DNA from 4 places in the Pseudomonas sp. AC532 genome. Region 3 is predicted to be linked to each of the others. Evidence: predicted binding sites of a transcription regulator. Region 3 holds the regulator's gene; each other region holds the start of a gene.

Region 1 (2,183 bases), 640 kb from region 3:
GGATCTGGTACAGCAGGTCCTCGAACTCGGCGCGATCGCGCTTGAAGCCCGTGGTGGACACGTTGGCCAGGTTGTTGGAAATGGTCGTCAGGTTCATGTCCTGAGCGGACAGGCCGGTCTTGCTGACCCAAAGTGCCGGAAGCATAGCGTTTCTCCTCGGGCGCCGGATTCATGGCGCCGCGCGTTTGGTTATCAGGTCATTTGCAAGACACGCGCCATAGCGGTGTCATTGTCTTCGGCCGTACGCATCATCTTTACCGACAGCTCGAACTGCCGGGACAGCGCCAGGATCGAGGTCATTTCCTCGACCGCGTTGACGTTGCTGGCCTCGAGAAAGCCCGAGGTGATCTGCACGGTGGCATCCGCCTCTGGCGGCTGCGGGCCGGTGAAGCGGATCATGCCGTCGCTGCCTTTCTGCATCTGTTTCAGGTCAGGATTGACCAGCCGCAACCGGTCAACCTCGGCGAGCACCCGCGGCGCTTCGCCCAGGGCACGAATGCTGATGGTGCCATCCTGGCCGATCTCGATCTTCTGCTCCGGCGGCACGGCAATCGGCCCGGCATTGCCCATGACCGGCATGCCATTGCCGGTGCGCAGCATGCCCTGGGCATCGACGTTCAGGCTCGCGGTACGCACATAGGCCTCGGTGCCATCCGGCGCCTGCACGGCCAGCCAGCCCTTGCCGCCAATCGCGACATCCAGATCACGGCCGGTTTCCTGCAGGGCGCCCGGCGTAAAGTCGGTACCGGGTCGCTCGCTCATGGCGAACACTCGCGACGGCTGAGTCTCACCAAAGATCGGCATCGAGCGCGCCTGCTCGAAATCGCGGCGGAAGCCGGTGGTGGAGATGTTCGCCAGATTGTTGGCGTGGGCACGCTGGGCCAACGTGTTGTTGTGGGCACCAGTCATGGAGACGTACAGCATCTTGTCCATGTTTCCTCCGAGGTGGGGCAACTCGCCCGCGACTCTGACAAGAGCTTAAAAGCAATTGGCGTGCCATGGCTTATAAAAACACATAAGCCATTGATTTTATTTGAATAAATAAAACAGAACAGGCTCCCGAGGGAGCCTGTAATTTGTCGCTTGGCGAGTTGTTGCCGCTGGCGGCAACAACTCCCTGACGCCTATCAACGCAGGTTGATGATCGTCTGCGTGATGGCGCTCTCGGTCTCGATGGTCTTGGCATTGGCCTGGTAGTTGCGCTGGGCGACGATCAGGTTCACCAACTGGTCCGACAGCTCGACGTTGGAGTCTTCCAGCGCGCCGGACTGCAGCGTACCCAGCGTGCCGCTTTTCGGCGTGCCTACCACCGGCTCGCCGGATGCCGACGATTGAACCCAGGCAGTTTTACCGACCGGCGTAAGCCCCTGCATGTTGGCAAAGTTGGCCAGCACCAACTGGCCCTGAACCTTGGTCTGGCCGTTGGTGTAACGCGCGAACAGCACGCCGGTCTCATCGATCTCCAGGCCCGACAACTCACCGGTGCTATAGCCGTCCTGGACGACCCTGGCGACCGAGAACGTGCTGTTGTACTGGGAGGAGCCGCGGAAATCGAACTTCACCGCGTCGCTGGCATCCGAGCCATTGGCCGCCCAGGTAGTGCCTTCGGCATTGGTGGGCGCTGCCGGAATCCAGCCATTCATGCTGATGGTGCCATCGGGGTTGACCGTGAGCCCGGCGCTCAACGCAGTCGGATCCACGGTCTGCAACTTGCCCGAGGCATCGAAGCTTATGCTGGCGGAAAGCGGCTGAGTGTTGGCAGGGTTCAGCGGGTTGCGACCGTCGACGAGGATTTTTACGTCCCAGTTGTTGGCATCGGTCTTCACGAAATATTGAGTGAAGGAATGCGCGTTGCCCTGGGCATCGTAGATGTTGACCGATGTGGAGCGGTTGTAGCTGGTCGGGTCCGCAGGGTTGAAGGAGGCGTTGGCAGCCGTGGAGCCCGCGGTATTACCCGCCGCGTTGGCAGCTGCAAGCTGTGCCGGCGTCGCCGCCGCGGTCGCTGCAGCAATCTGAGCAGGCGTCGGATTGGGGACACCAGGCAGGAGGGATCCATTGAAAGCGGTTTGGAAGGCGCCATCAAAGGCACTCTGGCGTAGCACCGGAACGGTTTCGGTCGAGTTCAGGTTGAATGGCTGGGTAATCGTACTGGTCGAGCGCGGCGCCTGACTGGCTGTTTCCAC
Region 2 (2,183 bases), 240 kb from region 3:
CTTCGATGCGGCGCGCTTTCGGGCTGGACACGTACGGGATACGGATCGAGGCCGAACGGTTGCGGGCCGAGTAGGCCAGCATGACCGGCGCTTCGAAGCCTGGAACCAGACGCTTGTAGGAGTTGGTCGACGGGTTGGTGAAGCCGTTCAGGGCCTTGCCGTGCTTGATGATGCCGCCGATGAAGTACAGAGCGGTTTCCGACAGGCCGGCATAGCCTTCACCTGCGAAGGTGTTCTTGCCGTCTTTGGAGACGGAGATATGCACGTGCATGCCAGAACCGTTATCGCCATACAGCGGCTTCGGCATGAATGTAGCGGTCTTGCCGTAGGCATCGGCCACGTTGTGCACGCAGTACTTCAGGGTCTGCGTTTCGTCAGCCTTGGCAACCAGGGTGTTGAACTTCACGCCGATTTCGTTCTGGCCGGCAGTCGCCACTTCATGGTGGTGAACTTCGATGACCAGGCCCATTTCTTCCATGGCGTTACACATGGCAGTACGGATTTCGTGGTCGTGGTCGCACGGCGGAACCGGGAAGTAGCCGCCTTTGACGGCAGGGCGGTGGCCCTTGTTGCCGCCTTCGACGTCCTGGTCGGTCATCCAGGAACCCTGTTCGGAGTAGATCTTGAACATGGAACCGGAGATGTCGGACTTGAACTTCACTTCGTCGAAGATGAAGAACTCGGGCTCCGGGCCAACGAAGACGGTGTCACCGATACCGGTGGTCTTCAGGTATTCCTCGGCGCGACGAGCGATGGAGCGCGGGTCACGATCGTAGCCCTGCATGGTGCTCGGCTCGATGATGTCGCAGACCAGGATCAGGGTCGGCTCTTCGGTGAACGGGTCGAGCACGGCAGTGCTGTCGTCCGGGAGCAGGATCATGTCGGAGGCTTCGATGCCTTTCCAGCCATGGATGGAGGAGCCGTCGAACATCTTGCCGACTTCGAAGAATTCGTCGTCCAGGGCATCACGGGCCGGCATGGTCACGTGGTGCTGCTTGCCCTTGGTGTCGGTGAAGCGCAGGTCAACCCACTTCACGTCGTGTTCTTTGATCAGTTGAACAGCCTTAGACATGTTGTCCTCCAGGTGGATAGGGTCTTCTATTAACCCTTCTTTGAGTTCGTGACGCCGGGCGAGATGGTCTGCCAGGACACCCTGCCTCACAAGAGAGCAATTTGCATGCCAGTGCCCCGAGATGGGCTCATGCCCTGAAAGCCAGGGCTGGCGCGGGTATTCTCGCATTAGCGGGGTGCGGTATGGCTCCTTAATGGTGCGATAAAACAACATTGCGCTCTGTTTTGGTGCGATGAGGGATTGTTTGCGGATTTTTGATCAAAGCTTGAGCAATTTCCGCTATAATCCGCGCCCCTGTTTTTCAGGCCCTGGTGCCCGATATTTGCTCCCATGAAACTGATCGTCAAAGTCTTTCCGGAAATCACCATCAAGAGCCCGCCGGTTCGCAAGAACTTCATCCGGCAGTTGGCCAAGAACATCCGTGCAGTCACGCGTGATCTCGATCCGCAGCTGCAGGTGGTCGGTGTGTGGGACAATCTGGAAGTGAAAACCGAGGTCACCGAGGCCAAGGTTCTGCAGGAAATCATCGAGCGCCTGAGCTGCGTGCCGGGCATCGTGCATTTCCTGCAAATCGACGAGTACCCTCTGGGCGATTTCGACGACATCGTCGAAAAGTGCAAACGTCATTACGCTGACCTGCTTCCTGGCAAAGTGTTTTCGGTGCGCTGCAAGCGCGGCGGCCGGCACACGTTTTCGTCCATCGATGTCGAGCGTCATGTGGGCAGCCAGTTGCGCCAGCAGTGCGGCGCCGCAGGCATCGATCTGAAGAAGCCGGAAATCGAAGTGCGCATCGAGATCCGCCATGATCGCCTGTTCGTCATTCATCACCAGCATCCGGGCCTGGGCGGTTATCCGCTGGGATCGCTGGAGCAGACCCTGGTATTGATGAGCGGCGGTTTCGATTCCACCGTCGCTGCCTACCAGATCATGCGCCGTGGTCTGATGACCCATTTCTGCTTCTTCAATCTCGGCGGTCGCGCCCACGAGCTGGGGGTCATGGAAGTCGCCCACTACCTGTGGCAGAAATATGGCCGCTCGCAGCGCGTGCTGTTCATCAGCGTGCCGTTCGAGGAAGTGCTCGCCGAGATTCTCGGCAAGGTCGACAACAGCT
Region 3 (2,183 bases):
ACTACCTACGTTGCCATCTGCGTCAAAAACAGACTCAAATGCTCATTTACAGCTCGTAAACTGCGCTTTTCGCCTGTTTTTTCCTTGCGCTAACTGCCTCGCCAACGTCTTTAGAGATACCGCTACAAGGGCACCTTACATCAGTCGCTTGCGTTCGCTCGAAGGTGCTATACCGAGCGATTCACGGTACTTGGCGACTGTTCGGCGCGCCACTTGAATGCCCTGTGCTTCCAGTAAACCAGCGATCTTGCTATCGCTCAATGGCTTTTTCGCATTTTCCGCCGCGACCAGTTTCTTGATGATCGCGCGGATGGCGGTGGAAGAACATTCACCGCCTTCGGAGGTGCTCACATGGCTGGAGAAGAAATACTTCAGCTCGTAAATACCACGCGGGGTGTGCATGTACTTTTGCGTGGTGACGCGTGAAATGGTCGACTCGTGCATGCCCACCGCCTCGGCGATGTCGTGCAGCACGAGCGGCTTCATGGCCTCGTCGCCGTAGTCGAGGAAACCACGCTGATGCTCGACGATCTGCGTAGCGACCTTCATCAGGGTTTCGTTGCGGCTCTGCAGGCTCTTGATGAACCAGCGTGCTTCCTGCAACTGATTGCGCATGAAGGTGTTGTCGGCGCTGGAGTCGGCGCGTTTGACGAAGCCGGCGTACTGGGCATTGACGCGCAGGCGCGGCATGGCTTCCTGGTTGAGCTCCACCAGCCAGCGGTCGTTGTGTTTGCGCACGATGACGTCAGGCACCACGTACTCGGGCTCGCTGGATTCGATCTGCGAGCCGGGCCGCGGGTTGAGGCTCTGGATCAGCTCGATGACCGGGCGCAGCTCATCTTCCTTGAGCTTCATGCGGCGCATCAGCTGGCTGTAATCGCGGCCGCCGAGAAGGTCGAGGTAATCGCTGGTCAGGCGCAGGGCTTCGCTCAGCCATGGCGTGCTGGAAGGCAACTGGCGCAGTTGCAGCAGCAGGCATTCACGCAGGTCGCGCGCCGCGATGCCCGAGGGCTCGAACTGCTGGATGCGGTGCAGCACCGCCTCGACCTCGTCGAGCTCGACATCGAGTTCGGGGTCGAAGGCATCGGTAATTTCTTCGAGCGTCTCTTCCAGGTAGCCCTGACCATTGATGCAATCAATCAGGGTCACGGCGATCAGGCGATCCTTGTCCGACATCGGTGCCAGGTTGAGCTGCCAGAGCATGTGGCTCTGCAGGCTTTCCCCTGCCGAGGTGCGGGTGGTGAAGTCCCATTCGTCGTCGTCGCTGCTTGGCAGGCTGCTGGCGCTGGTCTGGTAGACGTCTTCCCAGGCGGTGTCGACAGGCAGCTCGCTGGGAATGCGTTCGCCCCATTCGCCTTCTTCCAGGTTGTCGACGGTCTGCGTATTTTCCTGGAAGGTCGGTTCCTGAAACTTTTCTTCCTGGGCGGCGGCGGTCGTGGCGCTTTCTGCGCCATCGGCCATGGGGTCCGAATTGTCGAAGTCGTCGCCTTCCTCCTGACGCTCGAGCATCGGGTTGGACTCCAGCGCCTCCTGGATTTCCTGTTGAAGGTCCAGGGTCGACAATTGGAGCAGGCGAATGGCTTGTTGCAGCTGCGGTGTCATCGTCAGCTGCTGGCCCATTTTCAGGACTAGCGATGGTTTCATTGCAGACCTTATCCGGCGTCTGTGCGCAATCGACGGCATGGCGACAAAGCGCCACTATAAAGCAAATTATATGCCTGAACCCGAGCGCTTTGCCTAGGGGCTGTTACCATTTCGTCACACCGATACGGCGGCGATGGTAGCTGGCTCCAGCAGGCGCTCATCGATGGGGAAGCCTGTCACAGACGGAATTCGTGGCCCAGATAGACTTCCTTGACCACCTGATTGGCGAGGATGGCGGCGGAGTCACCTTCGGCGATCAGTTGCCCGTCGCTGACGATATAGGCGGTTTCGCAGATATCCAGGGTTTCACGCACGTTGTGATCGGTGATCAGTACGCCGATGCCCTTGGCCTTGAGGTGATGGATGATCTGCTTGATGTCGCCAACGGAGATCGGGTCGACACCGGCAAAGGGTTCATCGAGCAGAATGAATTTCGGCGAGGTGGCAAGCGCCCGGGCGATTTCCACGCGGCGGCGTTCACCGCCGGACAGGCTCATGCCCAGGTTGTCGCGGATGTGCGTGATGTGGAATTCCTGCAG
Region 4 (2,183 bases), 310 kb from region 3:
CCGATAGTGTGCTGACCGGCGAATTCGATGATCCGGAAGACGAAGCCGACGTTGATGCGGTGATGCGCGAGATCAAGGCCGCCCTGGCCGATGAAGCGCGTCGCCAGGCAGCCCTCAACGCCGAAGACGAGCCCAAGGACAGCGAGCCGCCTCCGCCCTGGGAGCGCTAGGAGCCTGTTCACGATCTGCTCGCGTCGCTTACGGACGTTTCATGTACTACCGCAAAAGGGCGGGAGCGGCTTTTCGCAGAGTGGACCGGGGCGCGTAGCTGACGCTTCACCTACGCGGCCCGACCCGTCCACCACGCTGCGATCGCTGTGGTGGACAAAAAGAGCGTTGTCCACCCTACGTCACTGGGAGCATTGCGCCGAAAGCCGGTCGTGATCGTGCGGCTGGCTTTCGAGACCCGGGCCAAGTAGCCGCTGAGTTGTCATGGCCCGCTTTTGTGGGCGCGGCCCACTCCCGCGATTTCGCGTGCATGGCGCGCTGCCATGGAGAGTGCACCGAACGACAGTTCGTACCCAAACGCCCCCGTGAATCCGCTTGGCCTGCCCCGTAATGGTGAGTTTCAGGCTCGCCTGCTTCATCTTGGTTCGTATCCTTCGCCGGTCGCGTCGACCTGCCGATGTCTGCCAAGCTCGATTCCACGGGCCTTACCGGCTTTTTCAAGACCTTGGCATGCAACCTGCTATCAAGCCTGTGCACCCATCATCGATGGGGCCGGTGAACAGGCCACGACCTGATACTCACCCCACATAACTGAATCCAAGGCAAAGACGCCTGAAGCTGCCCCGCAGCTCCAGGCGTCTTTTTTTTGCGTTGCAGAAACCGTGATACCGCAGCAGACAGAGGGCAGGCTATGAATTCCAGCGTCACATCGATCAAGCGCGAGAACCTGATCGTCATCGGCAACGGCATGGTCGGCCACCATTGCGTCGAGCAACTGATCGCCAGCGGCGCCCTGCATCGCTATCAGGTGCACGTGTATGGCGAAGAGCGTCAGCGCGCCTATGACCGTGTGCACCTGTCCGAGTATTTCTCCGGCAAGGACGCGGAGGCTCTGGCCCTCGGCGAGCCTGATCTGTACGCCCGCAACGGCGTGCAGCTGCACCTGGGCGAGCAGGTGCTGGAGATCGACCGCGAGAAGCGCGAAATCGTCACCACCCTGGGGCGTCGCAGCTACGACCGCCTGGTGCTGGCCACCGGGTCCTATCCATTCGTGCCGCCGATTCCGGGCGCCGAGGGCAATTCGCGCCTCGTCTACCGCACCCTGGACGACCTCGACGGTATCCGCACGGCAGCGGCCAATGCCCGCCGTGGCGTGGTGGTCGGCGGCGGCCTGCTTGGCCTGGAGGCCGCCAACGCCCTCAAGTCCCTTGGCCTGGAAGCCCACGTGGTGGAGTTCGCACCACGGTTGATGCCGGTGCAGCTGGATGTGGACGGTGGCGACGCATTGCGGGCGCGCATCGAAGCCCTTGGCGTTGGCGTGCACCTGTCACGTGCCACCCAGGAGATCGTCATCGGTGAGGAATACGCCTACCGGATGAAATTCAATGACGGTGAGTTCTTGGAAACCGACCTCATCGTGTTTTCCGCCGGGATTCGTCCGCAGGATGCCCTCGGCCGGGCTGCCGGCCTGGATGTCGCGCCGCGTGGTGGCGTGGTGGTCGACAACGATTGCCGCACCAGCGACCCGTTCATTCATGCCATCGGCGAATGTGCGTCCTGGAACGGCATGGTCTTCGGCCTGGTCGCGCCGGGCTATTCGATGGCCCGCAACGTCGCCGCGCAGCTTGCGAATACTGCCCATGAAGCGTTCACTGGCGCCGACATGTCGACCAAGCTCAAGCTGCTGGGCGTCGACGTCGGCTCCATCGGCGATGCCCACGCCGCCACGCCGGGCGCCAAGAGCTACCGCTACATCGACGAAGCCAATGCCAGCTACCGCCGCCTGGTGGTCTCGCCGGACGGCCAGCACGTGATCGGCGCGGTGCTGGTCGGTGACAACAGCTATTACGACACCCTGCTGCAGTACGCCCAGAACGGCATCAAACTGCCGGCCGATCCGTCGAGCCTGATCCTGCCGCTCTCCGAAGGCGCACCGACCCTGGGCGCCGATGCGCTGCCGGATACCGCGACCATCTGCTCGTGCCACAACGTCAGCAAGGGCGCGGTGTGCTGCC

The links. The regulator sigma-54, encoded in region 3, starts transcription at its own class of promoters, with help from an activator protein. The targets are predictions, from matches to a motif close to ANTGGCATNNANNTTGCTNT.
Region 1: a site for sigma-54 is predicted at 982-1,001, ahead of ACZ0AV_RS21030 (flagellar basal body rod protein FlgF). Genes of this name have one in related genera too.
Region 2: a site for sigma-54 is predicted at 1,166-1,185, ahead of glnA (glutamate--ammonia ligase). Genes of this name have one in related genera too.
Region 4: a site for sigma-54 is predicted at 673-692, ahead of nirB (nitrite reductase large subunit NirB). Genes of this name have one in related genera too.

Annotation. Positions count from the first base shown of each region.
Region 1 is NZ_OZ409888.1:4,522,767-4,524,949, reverse strand. Features, by position in the region: gene flgG (flagellar basal-body rod protein FlgG) at 1-145, opposite strand, end outside; gene ACZ0AV_RS21030 (flagellar basal body rod protein FlgF) at 193-933, opposite strand; gene ACZ0AV_RS21025 (flagellar hook protein FlgE) at 1,128-2,183, opposite strand, start outside.
Region 2 is NZ_OZ409888.1:3,642,029-3,644,211, forward strand. Features, by position in the region: gene glnA (glutamate--ammonia ligase) at 1-1,072, opposite strand, end outside; gene thiI (tRNA uracil 4-sulfurtransferase ThiI) at 1,403-2,183, shown strand, end outside.
Region 3 is NZ_OZ409888.1:3,879,462-3,881,644, forward strand. Features, by position in the region: gene ACZ0AV_RS18010 (RNA polymerase factor sigma-54) at 136-1,644, opposite strand; gene lptB (LPS export ABC transporter ATP-binding protein) at 1,821-2,183, opposite strand, start outside.
Region 4 is NZ_OZ409888.1:3,572,951-3,575,133, forward strand. Features, by position in the region: gene ACZ0AV_RS16675 (PA4780 family RIO1-like protein kinase) at 1-170, shown strand, start outside; gene nirB (nitrite reductase large subunit NirB) at 860-2,183, shown strand, end outside.